2 regions of the Bacillus cereus group sp. RP43 genome follow, and region 2 is predicted to be linked to the other one. Evidence: riboswitches for the same ligand, from Rfam matches in the RefSeq annotation. Region 2 holds a riboswitch; the other holds the start of a gene.

Region 1 (11,140 bases), 2.4 Mb from region 2:
GTGCAAACGAAAGAAGAAATTAATGAGTTTGTTCAAATTATTTATGATGAATCTGTTCGTTTAGGTAAACTTGTAAATGAGCTATTAGATTTAGCTCGTATGGAAAGTGGACATGTAGAGTTACATATAGGTGAAGTAGATATTCATCCATTTGTCGAAAAAATTGGCCGTAAATTCCAGGGGATTGCAAAGGATAAAGAAGTCCAATTAACAGTGGATTTCCAAAGTCCAATTGAACAATATTCGTTTGATGCAGACCGTATGGAACAGGTACTGACGAATTTAATTGATAATGCAATCCGTCATACAAATGCAGGTGGACATGTTACACTTGTAATTAATACGAAAAATAGTGGCCTTACTTTCGAAGTGCAAGATTCAGGTGCTGGTATTCCAGAAGAAGATATTCCGTTCTTGTTCGATCGATTCTATAAAGCTGATAAAGCGAGAACGCGCGGGAAAAAAGTTGGAACTGGACTGGGGCTTGCGATTGCTAAAAATATTGTTCAAGGTCATGACGGGAAGATTTCTGTATCAAGTGTCGTTGGAGAAGGAACTATATTCTCTGTATATTTACCAAATCGTATAATTTAGATATGTATGTTTTTTAAAGGTGATTACGAATAAAAGCTCTACTATTTTTTATTTTTTTGTAAGTGCAATTAAATAAAGAATGGTAGAGTTTTTTATTTAATAATCAGAATGAAAATAAAAAGAGAGGTGTCGTGATGAAATGAAACTTTATACAAAAACAGGTGATAAAGGGGAAACGAGTGTCATAGGTGGCCGAGTGGATAAAGATCATATACGTGTAGAAGCTTATGGCACAATTGATGAGGCGAATTCTCATATCGGATATGCCATGTCTAAATTGCAAGAGGAATGTTTTCGTAACATTTATAACGAACTTGAAAACATTCAACATGAACTATTTGATTGTGGAGGGGATTTAGCAATAGTAGAGAAGAAAATTCCCTATAAAGTAACGATAGAGATGGTCGAGTATTTAGAGAGACGGATTGATTCGTATACAGAAGAAGCGCCGCCGTTAGAGCGTTTTATTTTACCAGGCGGTAGCGAGGTATCGGCTGCACTACACATTGCACGTACAGTTATAAGAAGAGCAGAACGTTGTATAGTATCCTTGCAAAAAGAAGGAGAAACCAATGAAATTGTTCTAAAGTATGTAAATAGGTTATCTGATTATTTATTTGCGCTTGCTAGAGTAATAAATGCACGTTTACAAGTGAAAGATGTGGAATATAACCGCAGTGCACCTGTTTTTCGTAATGAAGAAGAGAAGGAAGTGGAGTAATCCACTTTCTTTTTTTGTATACTTTTTTCTGTAATATCCCACAATAGAGAAGGTATGACGGTTATTAGAAAACGGAGGATGTATATGAAAGCGTTAAAATGTGGCGTGGTGATATTGAGTATATTATTTTTATCTCAATTACATGTTTACGCTGAAGGGAATCAGTGGATATGGCCTGTTGATGGGCAGATAAGTGATTATTTTGGGACAAGACATGGGAAACACTATGGTATTGATATAGCTGCACCTATTGGAACGCCAGTTGCAGCTATTCAAAATGGTAAGGTGACAAAGTCTTATTTTTCAAGTAGTTATGGAAATGTTGTGTTTATTAAACATGGAGAATATGAGGCTGTTTATGCGCATTTAAATAAGAGATATGTAGTTCAAGGGGATAACATTTCAAAAGGAGAGCTAATTGGAGAGGTAGGGAATACAGGAGAATCGCGAGGGGCACATTTACATTTAGAAGTGCATCAAGGGAGATGGACGATGGAGAAAAGGAATGCGATGAATCCGTTGCTTGTTTTAAATGAACAAAAAAATCAAGTCGTGTCTTCATCACTATATGCTGTACAAAAAGGTGATACTTTAGTTGGCATTGCTCGGAAATTTAGTGTGACAGTTGAGGAAATTAAAGTGAGGAATGGATTGCGACAAGAGCAAATCTATCCGAACCAACAACTATACGTTAAGTAAAGGAAATGTCCCAAAAGCATAACTTTTGAATAGATTTATTTTCTTCTTAGTTAAGATTACAGAATTTACGATAAGGGAAAGCCCATGCAGGACTTTAGTCCGTCTTTAGACGTGGGATGAAAGCGTCATTTTTGCATAGCAAAACATGGTATATTTTATTCATAGTCATGCAAAAGACGTAAAAACATTTGAGAACGAACAATCTGTACGGTATGGTCACAGTACCGTAGCCCATGAACCTATATGGTCTGTTGTGGGAGTGGTGATGGCACACCACAATCTTGCACGTCAGCGATACCAGAAATGGACGTCGCCTTTGGTAGCAAGAATCCCATTGACGTTAGTCAGCTGGCCCCTTTAGGGGTGGGGGTGTCAAGATGGTAAATGAATTTATATCGGCGCAAATTGAAATATATCGAACGCAGCTCTTATTATATCGACGTTTCGACAAGGAATATGGACTTAACAGCAAAATGCGACAATAAGAGCAACCCATTCCTAACAAAAAACCGTCCCAAAAGATCTTTTGGGACGGCTTCTTTTACCAAAAAATAAAGACACATATAAATCCAGAAATAGCTAAGTAGCTATATAAGTAAAAGACTTTTGTTCTTGTTTTTTCTTTTGTCCGAAATAGTACGATAGTTGGTTCGATTAGACCAATTGTAAGACAAAGTAAACCAAGAAGCATAAAGCCAATTGAAATAGAATACAGGGCGATTTGTGGTGCTTGAAATGGAATCATCCATTTTAATAAAAATGCAATAAGTGCAGTGTAACAAATGCTACCGATGTATTTATTCAATGGTGTATTAGAACGGAAACCAGGAAGTTTCTTGGAAAAAGGACGGGAAACAACTTCTGTTTGTAAAGATGTATGTTCTTCAATTATTTTTTGAGCTTCTTTTCCTTTTTGGAAAAGGGATAAAATCCAGTTTCGCTCACCTTGGAAAATAAATTGAGAAGTTGTTAAATAATGATCAACTTTTACCTTATTCCAACTCTTCCATGGATGACGCTCACACAATTTTAATTTACTTTCTGTTTTTTTATCATACTGATAAATACTTATGCCATCTTGGTCAAAAGTAGCGTAGTATGTCTCTCTTGAGAATGTGCCTAGATCAATTGGACAGTAGAAAAGTAATTCTTTTTTCAAATAAAAGTATTCTTTTCTTAAGTTCTTTTTCATTGCTTCTCGAATAGAGTGTCTTTTATCTTTCTTCATGACATTTCCTCCATAACTCAGAAAATGTTCTTATCTTAACAATTCAACATCTTATCACTTTTAACGATATATGACTAGGGGGATTCATAAGAGAAATACCGAATTATAAAAAATATGGGTTGTATTGTAAAATATAGTGATTGCTTCTTTAATAATATAAAATAAACAACTTATTTTTAATAAGTTACACTTTTTTTGTTCACAATACGATCATGTTGTTGTATAATGAAGTGGAAAATAGAATATCGGTCTATCTTCGGGGCAGGGTGAAAATCCCGACCGGCGGTGATGAACAGTTAATAATTTCGTTCTAAGCCCGCGAGCCGTTAAGGCAGGATTTGGTGTGATTCCAAAGCCGACAGTACAGTCTGGATGGGAGAAGATGGAGGTTCAAGCGTTCAAAAAAGATAAGTATTTGAACGTCTGTTTGATGTGCCTTAAAATTCTCCCTTTGTGTAAATCACAAAGGGTTTTTTCGTTCTACGAAAAAATAGGCATAGCAGAACCTTTCCACTTTCCATGAGAAGATCGATGGAAAAGGAGAGAGAAAGATGAAACAAAAAAACAGTGTAGTGCAGATGGTGAGTGTAGCGATGCTAAGCAGTATTGCGTATTTACTAATGATGTTAGATTTTCCATTCCCAGGGCTTCCGCCATTTTTAAAAATTGATTTTAGTGATGTGCCAGCTTTAATTGCAGCGATAATTTTCAGTCCAATTGCAGGTGTAATTGTAGAAGCGATAAAAAATATTTTGCATTACGGAATTCAAGGGAGCTTAACGGGAGTACCAGTAGGAGAAGTAGCAAACTTTATAGCGGGATGTTTATTTATTGGTCCAGCAGCATTCTTATTCCGAAAGTATCGCACAGTAAAAAGTTTAACGACAGGATTAATGCTAGGAACAATTACTATGACAGTTATTATGAGTGTGTTAAACTACTTTATCATTTTACCAGCGTACACTTGGTTTTTAAATTCACCAGCTATGTCTAGTGATATTATGCGACAAACTATTGTAACGGCGATATTACCGTTTAATGTAATTAAAGGAATTGTTGTAACAATTGTATTTGTAGCATTATTTTCACGCTTGAAAGTATGGGTATTTGCAAAAATGAAAAATGCTTAAAAATATTAAACCATTGGCAGCTTAACTGCTAATGGTTTTTTTAGTGAGAATGAAAAAGAGAGCAAAAAATCCCCCTCATACTTATGAGAGAGATTTTTTGAAGTTAATAAAAGACTATTCGAATTTTAAAGAGTCGCCATCAAATGATTCGTCAGCAACTTTAATTGAGTCAGTTGGACAACCTTCGAATGCATCCATCATATCTTCAATTAATACATCTGGAATTTCAACGATACCTTGGTTATCGTCTAATGTTACAAATGCAATACCCTCATCATCATAGTCATAAATGTCTGGTGCAGCAGCACCACAAGCACCGCATGCAATACAAGTATCTTTGTCAACGATTGTATATTTTGCCATATTTTTTCCCTCCTGATAATATGTATGTGAAAAGTTCGCCAAAAAATTATAATCTTATTGTAAAACGGTTTTTAAAACTTTTCAACATAAAATTATAATGATAATGCTTATCAATTAGAGTGTCAACTTATTTTTGAATTATTTCATAAGATTTTCAAAATACTTAAATGTTATTTCGTTTGATACAATAGAATATATACAAGCATGTAGTGTGAATATGATAAATTAAATGAATCGTATTGAAAAAGGAATGAAGTTAGACTGAGAGGTGGAAGCGGTAATGCAGCTACAATATACTTTATTATATTGTTTAAAACAATTGAATGGTGAAAGAACCGTTTCTTCGATTTATTATTTATTAAAAGGAAAGAGATCGTCGCAAACATTACAAGATGGGAATATATTTCAAATTTCTTTTTTGTTTGGGATTTATAAATCATTAAATAGAGCTGATTATGATCAAGAAGTTGCAAAGTTATTAAAAACGGATTTAGTTCAAGGTATACATGATAATACATATGTGTTAACGACTGCTGGTAACATGCAATTAAATAAATGGGAAGGTGACTTTGCCTTTCCGACGTATTTACATGGTTTACACTATGGTGAAATAGGTGAAACGTTTTGGAAGAGATTATCATTGATCGTTCAAACCATTTCGAATTTACAACAGGCGAATACGAAATTTATTCCAATTCAACAGGATACAGAAATAATGATGTGGGTGAAACGTTTTCTCACTGGAATACCATATATGAGAAGTGAATTGGCTAAAAGGTTATGGATGGAAATGCATACTCTTTTACACAAAAATAATCCAGTAGAGGCGACAATCGTAACATATCGGTTAACTGGGTACGAACGTATCGGGTGTACTTTACAACAATTAGCGGAAATTACGAAACAAGATATATTTCGGGTGTATTTTTTATTTTGGGGTACAATTCACTTCATTATTCAAGAGGTTCACAATAAAGAAAATGAGTTTCCATTATTAGCTGAAATTATATCTTATCCAAATGAGAAAGCTGATTTATTTAGCTTATCAACGAAAAAAACATATAATCTTTGGAGACAAGGACGTTCTTTAGAAGAAATAGCAACAATTCGGAATTTGAAGGTTGCCACGATAGAAGACCATTTTGTAGAAATTGCTTTACGAGAAAAAGAATTTTCTATAGAGATGTTTATGGAAAAAGAAAAAATAGAAAAAGTAACAAAAGTAATTGAAGCATTACAAACACGTAAATTGCGTGTGTTGAAGCAAGCGGTTGGAGAGGAAATCTCTTATTTTGAAGTCCGTCTTGTATTGGCACGGATGGAGGGTATAAATGAAGCTTGAGGAATATTTATATAAGTGGTTTGGATATTCTGAATTTCGTCCGGGGCAAAAAGGAGTTATTACGGACTTATTGGAAGGAAAAGATGTTGTAGCAATGCTTCCGACTGGAAGGGGAAAGTCAATGTGTTATCAACTTCCAGGGCTTCTGCAAGAGGGGACGGTGCTTGTTGTATCACCATTATTATCTTTAATGGAAGACCAAGTTACGCAATTAAAGTATGTTGTGAAAAATCGAGTTATTGCATTTAATAGTTTTCGGACGTTAAGTGAAAAAAGAGAAGCAATGAAAAAGCTATCTTTTTATAAATTTGTTTTCGTATCACCAGAGATGTTGCAGTCGGAACTTCTAATAAGAGAATTGAAAAAAATACATATTTCATTATTTGTCGTAGATGAAGCACATTGTATTTCACAATGGGGCTATGATTTTCGGCCAGATTATAAAAAGTTAGATAAAGTAATTGAGAGTATCGGATCTCCGACAGTACTAGCATTAACGGCAACTGCGACAAAGGATGTACTGCGAGATATAGCGGAAAGTTTAAATCTAAAAAATATCGCTGAGCATGTGTACTCAATTGATCGTCCAAATATTGCGATGGAAGTGCAATTTGTGGAAACGATAGAAGAAAAAAAAGAGGCGCTTTTTGAGCATGTAATGTATTTGCAAGGGCCTGGTATTGTTTATTGTTCAAGTAGGGCCTGGACAGAGCGTTTAACCGAGTATTTAAGAGGAAAAGGAATTACAGGTGTAGCTTTTTACCATGGTGGTATGGAACATGAAGAGCGTATGTTAATCCAACAACAGTTTATGAATGACCAGTTGCAAATTGTAATATGTACAAGTGCTTTTGGGATGGGGGTAAATAAGGCAAATACAAGATATATTATTCATTTTCAATATCCGACAAATGTAGCTTCCTATTTACAAGAAATTGGAAGAGCGGGAAGAGATGGAGAATTGAGTATAGCTATTTTATTATGTAGTCCATTGGATCACGATTTGCCAATTTCAATCATTGAAGATGAATTACCAAGTAAATCGCAAATACAATTTTTATTTTCGTTACTACAAGAAAGAATGTTTCAAACGAAAGTATTACCATTAGAAGATGTAGAAGAAATTTGTTATAATGCAGCAAGATTTAATGAACAATATTGGCGTTTTATCCGTTATCATCTCGAACATCTTGGAATCATACAACAGCGAAATCTTATGCTAGAGAGCTTGTCAGATGAAATAATGTACAGATTAATAGCGGAAGTGGAAGTGAGACTGCGTAATAAATATAGTGAGCTAGAAAATATGAAGTCATGGATACAAGTTCAAGGATGTAGACGTGAATATTTGTTACAACAGTTCGGTTATAGAAAGGAAAAAGAGATAGAAAACTGTTGTGATTACTGTGGTATTACAAAAACAGAGTATAAAAAAAGACGAGCGCAACAGTCAGTTTTCGACTATAATTGGGAAACAGAGTTACAAAAGCTTTTCGGCCTAGGGAAGATGGAGGAATGATGAACATTCAAAGGCATAATGTTGAAGATATGAGTCCGAGGGAAATAAGACTGAATCTCTACATAACACAACTAATCATTATTGGTATCGGTTGTTTACTAGCATATATATTATTTCAAGATAAAAGAGAAGTTTATAGTTTGTGGAACTGGGAACCGGTTTCTATACTTGTAATAGGTGGCTTATTAGCGATTTGTATTGTGTTATTAGATTATGTTGCAATGCGAGTGTTTCCAGAATCTTGGTTTGATGATGGTGGTATTAACGATAGAATGTTTCAAGGGATTTCTGTCATGCATTTACTCGTTATCACGTTTATTATTGGATTTGCGGAAGAGTTTTTATTTAGAGGTGTAGTGCAGACTCATTTCGGAATTGTAATAGCGAGTTTAATTTTTGCTGTGTTACATATTCGGTATATAACGAAGCCTTTTTTGTTTTGTTTCGTCTGCTTTATTAGTTTTGTTTTTGGTTATGTATTCGAGTGGACAGGAAATTTGTTTATAACAATCTTTGCACACTTTCTTGTTGATTTTATAATGGGGCTCCAATTAAGAAAATAAATCGAAGGTGGTGGTGAACAACATGAGAAAACGAATTCCTGATTTTGAAGAGGAGTTAGAAGTTGAGCGAGTGGAAGAAGATGAAGGTTTACCGCCGCGTAGTGAAATTCATAGAAATAAAGAGAAAAAACCAAAGTTTAAAATGAATCACATTTTTGTCCGGGTGTTAACATTTTTATTCATATTGTTACCTATTAGTATCCTATGGTATACGGATAAGTATATACAGGTAAAAAGTGATAGTAATAATGCTGAGAAAAGTGCGTTTGAAGTAATTTTCTTTGATTCCGCTAAGACTGAATCAAAGAAGCAGTCTGAGAAAGTAGCAACTCATGTTGTGAAAGATGGAGAAACTTTAGAAAGTATAGCGAAGCAATATTTCTCAGATGAAGATGGGATAGAAATAATAAAAAAGTATAATGATTTACAAGAAGACGAAGTGAAGGTAGGACAAGAATTGAAAATTCCTATAAAAGATAAGTCCACGAAGTATGAGAGCTAGCTAAATGAGTGATATATAGCTGCACATAAAATTAAGGACTATACTTTACGAGGAGGGAGAGTAAAAAATATATGTCATGGATTATATTATTATGTACTCTCATATGCATTGGTTTTGTATGTCTTCTTGGAATGTATAAAGAAGCGATGCGTAATACAGTGTTGGAACATACTTTAGTATTTGAAGAATTTCCGGAAAGTTTTCAAAAAGTTAATGTCTTTTTTATTTCGGATATTCATAGAAGGATCATTTCTAACTCGTTAATTGAACGAGTGAAAGGAAACGCAGATATCGTAATTATTGGCGGAGATTTAGCTGAAAAAGGAGTACCTTTATCCCAAATCTCTTTAAATATTCAAAAATTAAGAGAAATAGCCCCTGTATATTTTGTATGGGGAAATAATGATTATGAAATTGAATATCACGAATTAGATGCTTTATTAATAGAAAATAATGTGAAGGTATTAGATAATACAAGAGTTGTATTTGAATCTGAATTAGGAGAGAAAATTTGCTTACTCGGTATCGATGATGTTGGATTAGAACGAGATCGTTTAGATTTAGCATTGGCTGATTGTAAAGAAGAAGGTTTTCGCATTTTAATTAGTCACAACCCAGATATAATAAAGAAAATGTCTGATAAAGAACAAATTTCGCTCGTATTAAGTGGACATACACATGGAGGCCAGATTCGGTTGTTTTCATCTGAAAAGTATTTAAAGGGTGGCGTGTATCAGCATTCTAATACGACTCTCTTTGTTAGTAATGGGTATGGAACAACATTGTTCCCTCTTCGTTTTCGGGCACCTTCCCAAACACATATCATTACGTTATGCGGAGGGAAATAATGCCGAATTCAAATGGGAAATATAATATAAAAGCTGTTTCAAATATACTCGGAATTCAACCGAGTACACTTCGCGCATGGGAAAGACGCTATCATATTATTGCCCCAAAGAGAAATCGTGCGGGGCATCGTTTATATACAGAAGAGCATATTCATATTTTGAAATGGTTAATGAACAAAGTTTCTGAGGGGATGATGATTGGACAAGCAGTTCAGTTATTAGAAGGGAATCGGTTGCAGAACAACGTTCAAAAAGAAAAAATTACTGATACAGAAGTTGTTTTAGTGGACGATATACTACAAGCTTTGTTAGAATTTGATGAAATTACAATTTCTGCATTATTAAACGAGGTTTTTAGTATATATTCAACGGAAAAGGTTGTTGCAAGCATCATTCTTCAAGTGGCAAACAAGTTGTTAACTTTAAAAAGTAATAATGAGATTACAATGTCACAATTCAAATATGTTGTATCATTCTTACAAACACGTTTAGGAATGATCTATCATAATGCGTCAGTATATTCTTCCGTTAACAAAGTTTTCGTTTTAGAAAATAATATATTAAAAGGATTTATTTTCGCGACGTATTTACGACTGAAAGGATATCAAGCAATGTATATGGGGACAAGTTTAGATGAAGAAGGTATTTTACTAGCTATTGAACAATTACAACCTAAATATTTATTTATATCTTTTGATGATGAACGAGAACTTGAAGAGGCAGTAGGATTTATTGACTTGTTGCAAGAAAAAAATAAAAACCTCTCTGGTGGTTTTATAGGAAGAAAAGGCATTGGAGATCAATTAAAACTTCAAAATATCCTAATTGGTAACACGAAAGAAGAATGGGATGGATGGTTAAAGATGTCGGAATAGTCGTTCGAAAAGAACCATCTATTTTATATTTCATATAATAAAAATTAGATGCAATGGTTACGTAGGGAGGGTATGAGATGAGACTGGAACGTTTAAATTATAATAAGATTAAAATTTTCCTAACATTTGATGATTTATCTGAACGAGGATTAACAAAAGAAGATTTGTGGAGAAATGCACCGAAAGTACAGCAACTATTCCGTGATATGATGCAAGAAGCAAATAAAGAATTAGGGTTTGAAGCGGATGGACCGATTGCTGTGGAAGTATTTTCTCTACAAGCTCAAGGTATGGTTGTAATTGTAACAAAAGAAAACCACGAAGTGGACACAGAAGATGAGTTCCGTGACGAGTTTATTGAAATGCAAGTGACTCTTGATGAAAGTGAACATATACTTTACGAGTTTGCTACATTAGATGATGTAATCAATTTGTCAAATCGCTTATATAACCTTGGTGTAACTGATGGGAAGTTGTATACGTGGGATGATCGTTTTTATCTTTGGATAGAAGAAGAAGAGCAATTTCAATTATTGAAGGCGGATTTTATAGCTATTTTAGCGGAATACGGTAATCCGTCAACAGCAACAATTTACCGCGTAATGGAATATGGTAAAGAATTAATGGATTCTCAAGCGATTGAACAAATATACAATTACTTTGTGAAAAAACAAAACCTCAGCTAATGTAACGTAGCTTGAGGTTTTATTTTTATTCAGCTGAAGATTGGAAAATCTAAAATCTATAAAGTGAAGT
Region 2 (11,140 bases):
CCAGTTAAAGCGGCTGAAAATCCTGAACAAAAAGAAATGCAACAAAGAATTGAACAGCATTTTCGAACAAAAGCTGAACATTTTGGGCTTGAAACAGAAGGAAAAGATTTAAAAGAAGTGAGGAAGGAAATTTCTATTATAGAAGAAGCGAAAAAGAGAGAAAATGTGTGGAGAACAGCACAAACTCTTCGTATAAAAACAGAAGGAAAAACGATGGATGAATTAATAGAAGATGTAAGAAAAAAGGTGAGAAAATAAAAAAAGAGGCCGCAGCCTCTTTTTTTAAGCCCATTGTTTTGATAAATGAGCCATTTCGATCGCAGCAACTGCTGATTCATAGCCTTTATTGCCAGCTTTTGTACCTGCACGTTCAATCGCTTGTTCAATTGTTTCTGTCGTTAATACACCGAAAATAACTGGAATGTCCGTTTGTAGTGATAAAGACGCAACACCTTTTGCTACTTCATTACAAACGTAATCGTAATGCGTTGTAGCGCCGCGAATTACTGTACCTAATGTAATAACAGCATCATATTTTCCGCTATTTGCCATCTTTTTAGCAATTAAAGGAATTTCAAATGCACCAGGAACCCATGCAACATCAATATCATTCTCTTCTACACCGTGACGCTTTAATCCATCTAAAGCTCCGCCAAGTAACTTACTTGTAATAAACTCATTAAAACGTCCAACAACAACCCCAACTTTTAATCCTGTACCAACTAAATGACCTTCGAATACCATAATGTATCTCTCCCTTAATTATAAGTTTAGTAAATGCCCTAATTTGCTTACTTTCGTTTGTAAATACGTTTTGTTTTCTTCTTTTGTTGGCATTTGCAACGGTACACGCTCGGTTACTTCTAAATCGTAACCTTGTAAGCCAGCAATTTTTCGCGGGTTATTCGTTAATAATCGTAAACTTTGTAAGCCTAAATCTTTTAAAATTTGAGCACCAATACCGTAATCACGAAGATCAGCTGGGAACCCAAGCTTTTCATTTGCTTCTACAGTATCTAACCCTTCTTCTTGTAACTTATAAGCGCGAAGCTTATTCAGAAGACCAATGCCTCTGCCTTCTTGTCTCATATAGAGAAGAACGCCTTTTCCTTCACGCTCAATTTGAGCAAGTGCAGCATGTAGCTGTGGTCCACAATCACAGCGGCACGAACCAAATACATCTCCTGTTAAGCATTCTGAATGAACGCGTACAAGTACAGGTTCGCCTGTTGAAATATCACCTTTTACGAGCGCGATATGTTCTTTCATATCTAATGAGTTAGAATAGCCAATTGCATGAAAAGTACCGAAATCTGTAGGTAATGTAATTTCCACTTCCCTCGTCACAAGTGTTTCGTGATGGCGGCGATAAGCAATTAAATCTTCAATTGTAATCATTTTTATATCAAATTGTTTTGCACACTGCATTAAATCAGGTACACGTGCCATCGTACCGTCCTCATTGATAATCTCGCAAATGACGCCAGCTGGCTCAGTTCCGCAAAGTTTTGCTAAATCAACAGCAGCTTCTGTATGGCCTGCGCGGCGAAGGACGCCACCTTCTTTCGCAATTAATGGAAAGATATGTCCAGGGCGGTTAAAATCAGTTCCTTTAGATGCGGGATTCAATAATTCCTGTATTGTTGTAGCGCGCTCATGAGCACTAATGCCTGTTGTTGTAGAAACGTGATCGATGCTTACTGTAAAAGCAGTATGATGCGAATCCGTATTATGAGAAACCATTGGTTCTAACTGTAGACGTTCTGCGTACCCTTCCGTAATTGGTACGCAAACGAGACCACGACCGTGTGTAATCATAAAATTAATCGTTTCTGGTGTAATGTACTCTGCTAAAGCAATAAAATCGCCTTCATTTTCTCGGTTTTCATCATCACATACGATAACGACTTTTCCTTGTTTTAAATCTTCTAGAGCTTCTTCAATACGATGAAACATTGTGCTTCCCCCTTATAGAAATCCGTTTTCTTGTAAAAAGCTTTCGGTCATTGAATCTGTTCTTTTTGCTGGCTTTGAAATAAAGCGTTCAATATATTTTCCAATCATGTCACACTCAATGTTTACGATGTCCCCGGCTTTTTTTTCTCCGATTATAGACTCGCTTACTGTGTGGGGGATGAGTGAAATTGTAATTGAAGATTCGTCTATATCGAATATTGTTAAACTAGTGCCATCAATAGAAACGGATCCTTTATGCAAACAATAGCGTAGTAATTCATCAGAAATTGCTATTTTGTAATAGATGGCATTGTAATGTTGTTTTTTAGTTAAAATCGTACCGATGCCATCGATATGTCCGGTGACGAAATGTCCACCGAATCGTCCGTTCGCAGCCATTGCTCGTTCTAAATTCACTTTGGCACTTGGCTTTAGCATACGAAGTGATGTTGCTTTCATTGTTTCAGGCATTGCATCAACAGTGAATGAAGTAGTTGTAAAAGTAGTTACTGTTAAGCAAATGCCGTTAACCGCGATACTATCACCTAATTTTACATCTGATAAAATTTGATTTGCGTTAATAGTTAGCTTCATTGCTTCACCACTTTGAGTCATGCTTGATATCGTTCCTAACTCTTCTACAATTCCTGTAAACATTCCGTCACCTCGCTTTTTAAGGTTGCAACAATTTTTATATCATTACCAATTTGTTTCATCTCTTGAATTGTTAAGGAAAGTGCATCTTGTAACTTCGAAAAACCAGCTCCGCCAAATAAAGTGGGTGCATCTTTTCCGCCAATTAATTTTGGGCTTATATAGGTTACAATTTCATTAAAACTATTTGTTTTTAAGAAGTTTGCATGTACTGTTTGACCACCTTCAACGAACAGAGAAAGAATTTGTTTCTCCCCGAGTAGGGATAGGACATCTTGTATTTCAATTTGCTTCGTTTTCATTTGGAATACAGCTATATTGTTAGATTCATAAGACGCTATTTTCTCTTTATTTACATACTTACCGACAATAATCCATGTCGGAGCTAAGGCATCTGTTATGACATGAGAAGATGGCGGCGTTTGTAAGTGGGTATCTAAAATAACGCGTATAGGATGTTTACCTCCGTTTGGAATTCGTGTTGTTAAGTGTGGATTATCAGTTATAACTGTATTCACACCGACAAGGATAGCGTCATGCATATGACGATATTGGTGAACATCAGCTCGCGCTTCTTCACTTGTAATCCACTTACTTTCCCCTGTTACAGTCGCTGTTTTTCCATCTAAGCTCATTGCTGTTTTTATTGTTACAAATGGACGTTTCGTTTTCATATAGTGAAAAAAGTATCGATTTAATAAAGTTGCTTCCGCTTCAAGAACACCAGTAGTTACCTCGATTCCAGCTTCTTCTAATCTCCTTTTTCCATTACCAGAAACGAGTGGATTGCAATCAAGGGTGGCAATTACAACACGCTGAACTCCCTTTTCAATGAGTAATTCACAGCAAGGCGGTGTTTTTCCAAAATGGCTACACGGTTCAAGTGTTACATAAACGGTAGCGCCTTTTGCTCTTTGTCCAGCCATGTGAAGAGCATGAACTTCAGCATGTTCTTCACCAGCACGCATGTGGGCACCCATTCCGACAATGTTGCCATCCTTTACAACAACAGCACCAACCATAGGATTTGGACTTGTTTGTCCAGTTGTACCTTGTGCTAACTGCAAGGCAATCCTCATATATTCTTGATCTGTCATTCTCTTCACCTCTCCTGAAAAAATCAAAAAACCCCAAGGATATAGAATCCTTGGGGTTTGGGAGACGTGATTTCTAGAAATATAGTTCGAATACGAAAGTATAGGAAAGAAACCTAACGATGACTGATATTTTGGCATAAGGAAAAAACCTAGCAAAATATCGAGTTTTTCAAACGCTAGTCGTATCTTTTTATTTCAGTATAGAAACATAAGTATACAAAATAAAACATATATAAAGAGTCAAAAGGAATCTTTAAAAATATGCATACTGAAATAAAAGTGTATTCGCTATATATAATTACTAGAAAACATATCCTTCTCCCATCCAGACTATACTGTCGGCCCTAGAGTTTCACTAGATCCACCGTTTTCGCATTGAAAACGGGTCACGGACTTAGAAGCTTTGGCTTCATCACCGCCGGTTGGGAATTTCACCCGACCCCGAAGGATGTTGTTTGCTCACATTATAGCACAAAAAAGAAAAAAGCATAGTAAAAAATGTTCGAATGTGAAGAATTGTGTGAAAATACATGCCGATTTGAATGGGGACGAAAGTAATAGAAATGTTGAAAGGGGAAGGGCTGTATAGGCTTTGATCAAAAGAAAAAACATGCACAAATAAATGTGCATGTTCTTTAAATATTTATTCTGCTTCTGGTGCTCTAACAACAGACTCGAATTTTCCTTTATGCGAAGCATCGCAATAAGGCATGTTTTTTGATAAACCACAACGACATAAAGAAAATGCCGGTTTTGCTGGGAATACATTCCCTTGTGAGTCAACTAATTCCACGTCCCCTGTAACGCGAAAAGAGCCATTATCATTTACTTTAATTTGTACTTTTGCCAACGTTATCCCTCCTTTCCAAACGCTTAATCTCATCATATAATTAGGGAGAGTACTTGACAATATAAAAAGAGCACTTTGTTTGAGAGAGAAGAGAGTGTTATAATAGTTTTTATAACTGACTAGAGTAAGGTGACGAAAGATGGATAAAAAATTACGAACACTACAAAATATTGCAAATGAGCGCACATGGGCATCATTTTTGAATGATAATCATCCATATAGTTTACTTCATTGGTCAATCGCAGGTGTAGGACAAGAACCGAAAGATGTTTGGTTACTTCAAGATGAGGTGACTTTTCAAACGACGGAATTCCCAACGCTAGACGAGGCAGTAAAGTGGATTTCTGAAAATATGGAACAAGTTACAGACGTTTTAGCGCAGTAAAAAAACAGGCTTATGCAAGCCTGTTTTTTGTTTCTTTTACATATGTGTTTAAAAATTGATCGATGGCATCTTCGTACTCTTCTTTATTTTCATTATAAGAGCAAGCGTGTGCACCATGTTCTGCAATATAAAGCTGTTTATTATTTTCTTTCGCTTCATAAAGTGATTTCGTCATATCAGATAAAATATAGTCATCATCTTTACTATGAATAAAGAGAACTGGATTGTTAATATTTTTTATACAATCAATTGGTGAAACTTCACGAATTGTATAGCCGTCACGAACTTTTAAAAATGCATTTGCTAAAGGTAATAAAGGCCATTTTGGCAAATGAAACTCAATTTTCAAACGATGCTGTAACTGTCCATAAAAATCAGAGAAAGGACAATCGGCAATATAAAAATCAGCACCATCTTCTACAAGTCCTGCATATTGAAGAAGAGTTGCAGCACCCATAGATTCACCGTGAATTCCGAGTGTGATATTCGTTCCGAAACGATCTTTTAGCCAGTCAACTACTGACTTTAAATCATGTTTTTCATAATAGCCATAGCTAGTTGTTTTACCACCTGTTTTACCATGACGGCGATGATCATAAATAAATACGTTATATCCTCTATTTAAAAATAAGTTTGCATATTTAACGGAATTCATTTTATTTACAGTCACACCATGACAAAAAATCATAAATTTATTGGAATGACCAGCTGGCATGTAATATCCGTGAAGTTCGTATCCGAATTGAGAAGGGATATGAACCTCTTCTTTTTGAATAGCCTTAAAATCGTCCAAATGAAAATGCTTTTTCGTTTCGCGTTCTAAAACTTCTTCCTCTGTTTTTTTCTTCAAGTACATAACTTTATTTGTAAAGAAAATCCCAATCGCAGTTAGTGCACCTAGTATAGTAAACAATGCTGTAAAAAAACGTTTCATACTTTACCTCATCCTCCAAATACCTCTACATATGATACACTTACATTGTATCACAATGATGTGAAAAGGGGAGAAATCGTGTATGGTTCATATACAAAAAATCACACCAGAAATGAAAGAAGCAATTCAGGATTTTATGTATGAAAACTGGGGAAGCTCAATGATGGTCTCGCGTGGCAGAGTACATAAATTAGAAGAATTACCTGGTTTTATCGCACTTGAAAATGACAGAATAGTGGGAATTATAACATGTGAAGTGCTAAAAAACATGTGTGAAATTGTATCGTTAAATAGTTTTGAGGAAGGAAATGGGATTGGAACAAAACTGGTGGATTGTGTATTGCAAGTGGCAAAAGAGAACGAATGTAAAAAAGTGTGGCTTATTACGACGAATGATAATATGAACGCACTTCGTTTTTATCAAAAACGTAACTTCATAATGACGAATTTATATATTGATGCGGTAAAAGAAGCACGAAAAATAAAGAAAGAAATTCCGTTTATTGGTTATGATAATATCGCGATTTCACATGAAATTCAGCTGGAGTATATTTTATGAGTAGAGTGTAAGCTGTGTAACAATTTTCAGAAATATAAAACAATAGCCTTGACGAATGCTATATTTTGGTTTAGTTTAAAATTGTAATCTATTACCATATTAAGGGGTGACGATGTGGCAACTATACGTGATGTTGCAAAATTGGCCGGTGTTTCAGTCGCAACCGTTTCAAGAGTCATTAACGAAAAAGGATATGTCCATGAAGATACGGTGAAACAAGTAAAAAAAGCAATTGAAGAATTACATTATAGGCCGAATGCTACAGCAAAGCCTTTATTTAAACAGCCTTCAACGATGATTGCATTACTTGTAGATAATTTGCATAATCCATCATACATCACTTTGCTCCGTTTCGTTGAGGAAATAGCATATAAAGAAGGATATCAAGTAATAGTTTGTAATATAGAAAATAAGAATAGATACATAGATATGTTGGAGCAAAATAACATTGCAGGTGTTATAATGACAAAATCGGTTTTCCGAAGTATAGGAGAAGTTTCACTTCCTTTCGTTGTGCTTGAGGGACGGCAATCTCTTATGGGCTATTATGAAAGTGGACAGAAAGCTGTTTCTTTATTAAAAGAGAAAGGCTGCCAGTTCCTTGCTTATATCGGTGAGGGAGTAGAGAGTGAAGAAATGGAAGAGCATGTGTCAGGGTTTTTAGATACTGCTTGGAAAGAAGGACTTTCTTATCGAGAGGAAATTGTACAAGGGTATACGAATCAACAGTTTCTTGAATTGTTACAAAAGCATCCATACATAGATGGGGTTGTAGCTTCAAGTGATAAGGTCGCTATTGAGCTAATCAGGGCGGCGAAAACTCTTAATATTCATATACCAGGTAAGTTACAAATCATTGGATTTAACGGGAGTGTAGAGGGTGAATGGATAAGTCCATCATTAACGACGATTGGAAGTTATATCGAAGAAAATGGGGAAATAGCTTTTCAGCAGTTAATAGGAAAAATAAAGAAGAAACAAGTGGGACAAGAAGAAGTGGAAACAGAATTTAGATGCATTGAGAGAGAAACAACAAAGTAAAAGGTGCGTTTTTAAAACGCACCTTTTACAGTGTAATTGCGGCAATAAAGCCGAATATAAGTAACGGTATATTATAGTGAAGAAAAGTTGGAACGCACGTATCCCATATATGATGGTGCTGACCATCAGCATTTAAACCGGACGTTGGTCCAAGTGTACTATCAGATGCTGGAGAACCTGCATCACCTAGTGCACCAGCTGTACCGATAATTGCGATTGTAGCCATGGGACTAAATCCGAGCTGGACGCATAACGGTACGAAAATTGTTGTTAAGATTGGGATGGTTGAAAAGGAAGAACCAATTCCCATCGTAACGAGAAGTCCAATAACGAGCATAAGAAATGCAGCAAGCGGTTTATTATTTCCAATTATATGTGCACTCGTTTGCACAAGAGATTCAACATGTCCAGTTTTTCGAAGAACAGCGCCAAATCCAGCGGCAGAAATCATAACAAATCCGATAAAGGACATCATACGCATTCCGCTTGTTAAAATAGCATCGGCTTCTTTAAGAGGGAGACTACCGCTAATTGATAAGACAATAATACCTGCTAAAGCACCAAAAATCATTGATTCTGTTGCTAATTGCACAGTTAATGTAGCGATTATTGATAATAAACCAAAAGTAATGCTTCTTTTTGTATAGGGAACGATTTCATTCTGTGCAGCATGAATTTGTTCTGTTTCATATGTACGTGGTTTTCGATATGTAATGAAAACCGCTACACATAATCCGATAATCATACCGATTGCTGGAATAGTCATCGCTTTTGGAATAAGTGCGACATCAAATGTAAGACCGCTTTGCGCAGCATTTGTTTGCAATACGTCATGATAAATTTTTCCGAATCCTGCTGGGACCCACATGTAAGGGGTAATTAACCCAAATGTAATAAGACATGTTACAAGCCTACGATCCACCCTCAGCTCATTTAATACTTTTAAAAGTGCTGGAATTAAGATCGGAATGAAGGCGATATGAACAGGGATAATATTTTGTGAGAAACAAGCCATTGTTAAAATGATAAATAATATAAGTATTTTAGAATAGACTTGTTTTTTCGTGTCTTGTTCGTTGCCGATCCATTTTAAAGCTGATTGGATCATTGCATCAGGAAGTCCTGTTTTTGAAAGGGAAATAGCAAATCCACCGAGCATTGCGTAGCTTAATGCGATAGGAGCACTGTTCCCAAGACCGGCTGTAAAAGTACTAATTGTTTCTGAAATACCGAGTCCGCCGATAAGTCCGCCTGTTAAAGCTCCAACGATAATGGCGACAATGACTTGGACACGTAACAAACTAAGCAGTAGCATGACTGCTACTGCGATGAGTACAGCGTTCATAATAAATGTAATCTCCCTAATTTTTATTCTGTTAAGGCAAGTAAATGTTTGCAGTGAAATATACTTGCGACATATCATTATAAAATGTTTTCTATGAAATGTAAAAGAGCCTTTCGTTATGTATGTTGAAAAGATAGTTCTTGTTTAATTGATTGTAAAGATTTGGCGAATAGTTCAGGCTCTTCTAAATCTGGAGAATGTGCCGAGTTTGGAAACCAAACCATCTTTTTAATAGGAGCTTGAATGATATCGCAATATTGTTGAACGAGTGCATAAGGAGTTTGATAATCATAGCGACCAGAACAAAAATAAACAGGAACAGATAAACTTGAAATAGACGAAAAGAAATCGATTGTTAGCATCTCTTCCCATAAAACTCCAGATTTTAAATTTCCTGCGAGAAATTTGAACCAGTCTAATAGCGTATATTCAGGAGAAAAGAAACCTTTTCGTATGAAAGAAAAGGAAGATCCGTTTTGTATTGCTCCGCCAAATGTACCTAGCCACTTTCTTTGAATAATGAGACGTCTCGTATCTAAAAAGGGTGGTTTCCCTAATTTTAAAAGAGAAGCTAATGCCTTTTTATGGTCATGTTTTTTTGCAGAGCTAATTAAATGTCGGTATAGCAATTCTTCATTTTGTTTCATATGTACGATTTGACCGATTCCGATGTATGCTTCTATATATTCGGGATATTGACTAGCGATTTGCAGTCCAATAATACTCCCCCAAGAATGTCCAGCGAGAAATAATTTCTGTTTTTTAAAGCGTCTAAGAAGATAGGGAATGACTTCTTTAGCATCTGAAACAAATTGATCAATCGTAAAATTTGTTTGGATATCTCGCCATAAAAAGGATTTACCTGCCCCGCGTTGATCCCAATTAATAACGATAAAGTGCTTTTCTAACTCTTTTTGAAAATGACGAATAAAGCCAATTTGTGCCATACCAGGTCCACCGTGACAGCATAATAAAATAGGCTGTTCTACGTTTTGTCCGCGTATAAGGAGAGATTGTTTCCGGTCATTAATCATAACGTTTTCTATCGTAGCGATACTGTTAGGGATTAATTGCTTCTTTTCGTTATAAAAACGAGGGGTATGGCTACGAAAAAGCATATGTAAACCTCCTTTTCTTAAATGGTATGAATCGCACAGGCTCTTTCTTTTGCATATACTACTAGAAAATCATTGTATCATAACATACTGGTTTGATTTCAAGTTTAGGCGATTAAGAGAGGAGGGAGAATGTGACGATTGGAGAAATTATTGATTCTTTAAATAGACGCGAATCAATCGCTATTATAGCGAAACGGCTTGGAATGAGCCCATATACATTATCAAAGAAGTTAAGGGTGATTGGATATGAATATGATGGAGAGCAGAAAAAACGTATCTTTATAGGTGATGGTGAAGAGCCACGTCATTTGCAAATCCAAGAAGCTACTGCCCTTCAATATGCAAAAACAGACTATCAATTACTAATTTATGAACAATTACAAAGCATTTATGAATTGCTAAGAAAAAGAGAAGAAGTAAGTGTTCAAATTATAAGTAAGAGCACAGAGAAAAAGAAACGAACCTTTTCGATTAATATAGAAGTATTAGCAAGACTAGATGTTATATCGGAATCGAAAGGGATTCAAAAGTCTAAAATTGTAGAAGAAGCACTACAGGAATTTTTGCAACGGTATGATGTTAATCATGAAACGTATCCAGAGAAATAAAAGAAAGGATACTATGTTCCATATAAGAGCGTGTATCCTTTTTGTCTTATTTCATTTCATTTTTTGTTTTGTTTCGAAAAGTAATATAGGAACCAAACGGCATGATTTTGTTCATCAGCTGCTGCGCGCCGAAATGTTTCTTTCACTTGTTGATTTGTCGCTTCGTCTGCAATTTCTAAGTAAAAATCAACTGTTCGTTGCTCGTCTTGTATAGCGAATTCTAATCCGTTCAAATAAAGAGTTGGACATTCTTCAGTGATTTGGGGCTGAGGGTTTTTACTGGTTAAAAGGGTGTAGATTTGTACAAATTGGTGAAAATGCTTTATTTCATCTTGCCGGATTTCAAGGATTTGATTTCGTTCATTTATGTCTGGAGCTAAATTAGCTAATTTAGCATAACAATGAATGGCGCTATATTCTCCGTTAATGGCTTTCTCAATACTACGAATGAGTTTGTCGTTTTGTCGATATAATGTATCGTCGTTGTTTGGATAGAAATACATAAAAACCCTCCTATTATAGTTTTCTATATACTACGAGGAAACAAGGGCTATGTGCTTATCCTTTACTGCACTAGAAGAATGACAATACGT

The links. A riboswitch is a leader RNA that binds a small molecule or an ion and turns the genes downstream of it on or off. The one in region 2 is predicted to bind FMN.
Region 1: linked by a shared signal. The riboswitch ahead of QCI75_RS19470 (ECF transporter S component) and the one ahead of ribD (bifunctional diaminohydroxyphosphoribosylaminopyrimidine deaminase/5-amino-6-(5-phosphoribosylamino)uracil reductase RibD) in region 2 are both predicted to bind FMN.

The regions. Positions count from the first base shown of each region.
Region 1 covers NZ_JARVHQ010000001.1:3,730,817-3,741,956, reverse strand. The annotation lists gene resE (sensor histidine kinase ResE) at 1-594, shown strand, start outside; gene QCI75_RS19485 (cob(I)yrinic acid a,c-diamide adenosyltransferase) at 734-1,315, shown strand; gene QCI75_RS19480 (peptidoglycan DD-metalloendopeptidase family protein) at 1,400-2,014, shown strand; gene QCI75_RS19475 (hypothetical protein) at 2,556-3,242, opposite strand; FMN riboswitch at 3,491-3,630, shown strand; gene QCI75_RS19470 (ECF transporter S component) at 3,794-4,372, shown strand; gene QCI75_RS19465 (ferredoxin) at 4,487-4,735, opposite strand; gene QCI75_RS19460 (YpbB family protein) at 5,016-6,077, shown strand; gene QCI75_RS19455 (RecQ family ATP-dependent DNA helicase) at 6,067-7,596, shown strand; gene QCI75_RS19450 (CPBP family intramembrane glutamic endopeptidase) at 7,596-8,159, shown strand; gene QCI75_RS19445 (LysM peptidoglycan-binding domain-containing protein) at 8,182-8,661, shown strand; gene QCI75_RS19440 (metallophosphoesterase) at 8,733-9,509, shown strand; gene QCI75_RS19435 (MerR family transcriptional regulator) at 9,509-10,384, shown strand; gene QCI75_RS19430 (genetic competence negative regulator) at 10,462-11,070, shown strand.
Region 2 covers NZ_JARVHQ010000001.1:1,282,248-1,293,387, forward strand. The annotation lists gene QCI75_RS06765 (hypothetical protein) at 1-258, shown strand, start outside; gene ribH (6,7-dimethyl-8-ribityllumazine synthase) at 283-744, opposite strand; gene ribBA (bifunctional 3,4-dihydroxy-2-butanone 4-phosphate synthase/GTP cyclohydrolase II) at 763-1,956, opposite strand; gene ribE (riboflavin synthase) at 1,969-2,613, opposite strand; gene ribD (bifunctional diaminohydroxyphosphoribosylaminopyrimidine deaminase/5-amino-6-(5-phosphoribosylamino)uracil reductase RibD) at 2,595-3,707, opposite strand; FMN riboswitch at 4,017-4,160, opposite strand; gene QCI75_RS06790 (CDGSH iron-sulfur domain-containing protein) at 4,351-4,557, opposite strand; gene QCI75_RS06795 (DUF2552 family protein) at 4,697-4,942, shown strand; gene QCI75_RS06800 (alpha/beta hydrolase) at 4,953-5,876, opposite strand; gene QCI75_RS06805 (GNAT family N-acetyltransferase) at 5,959-6,435, shown strand; gene QCI75_RS06810 (LacI family DNA-binding transcriptional regulator) at 6,550-7,476, shown strand; gene QCI75_RS06815 (Na+/H+ antiporter family protein) at 7,502-8,821, opposite strand; gene QCI75_RS06820 (alpha/beta fold hydrolase) at 8,938-9,939, opposite strand; gene QCI75_RS06825 (ribbon-helix-helix domain-containing protein) at 10,071-10,547, shown strand; gene QCI75_RS06830 (ferritin-like domain-containing protein) at 10,604-11,050, opposite strand.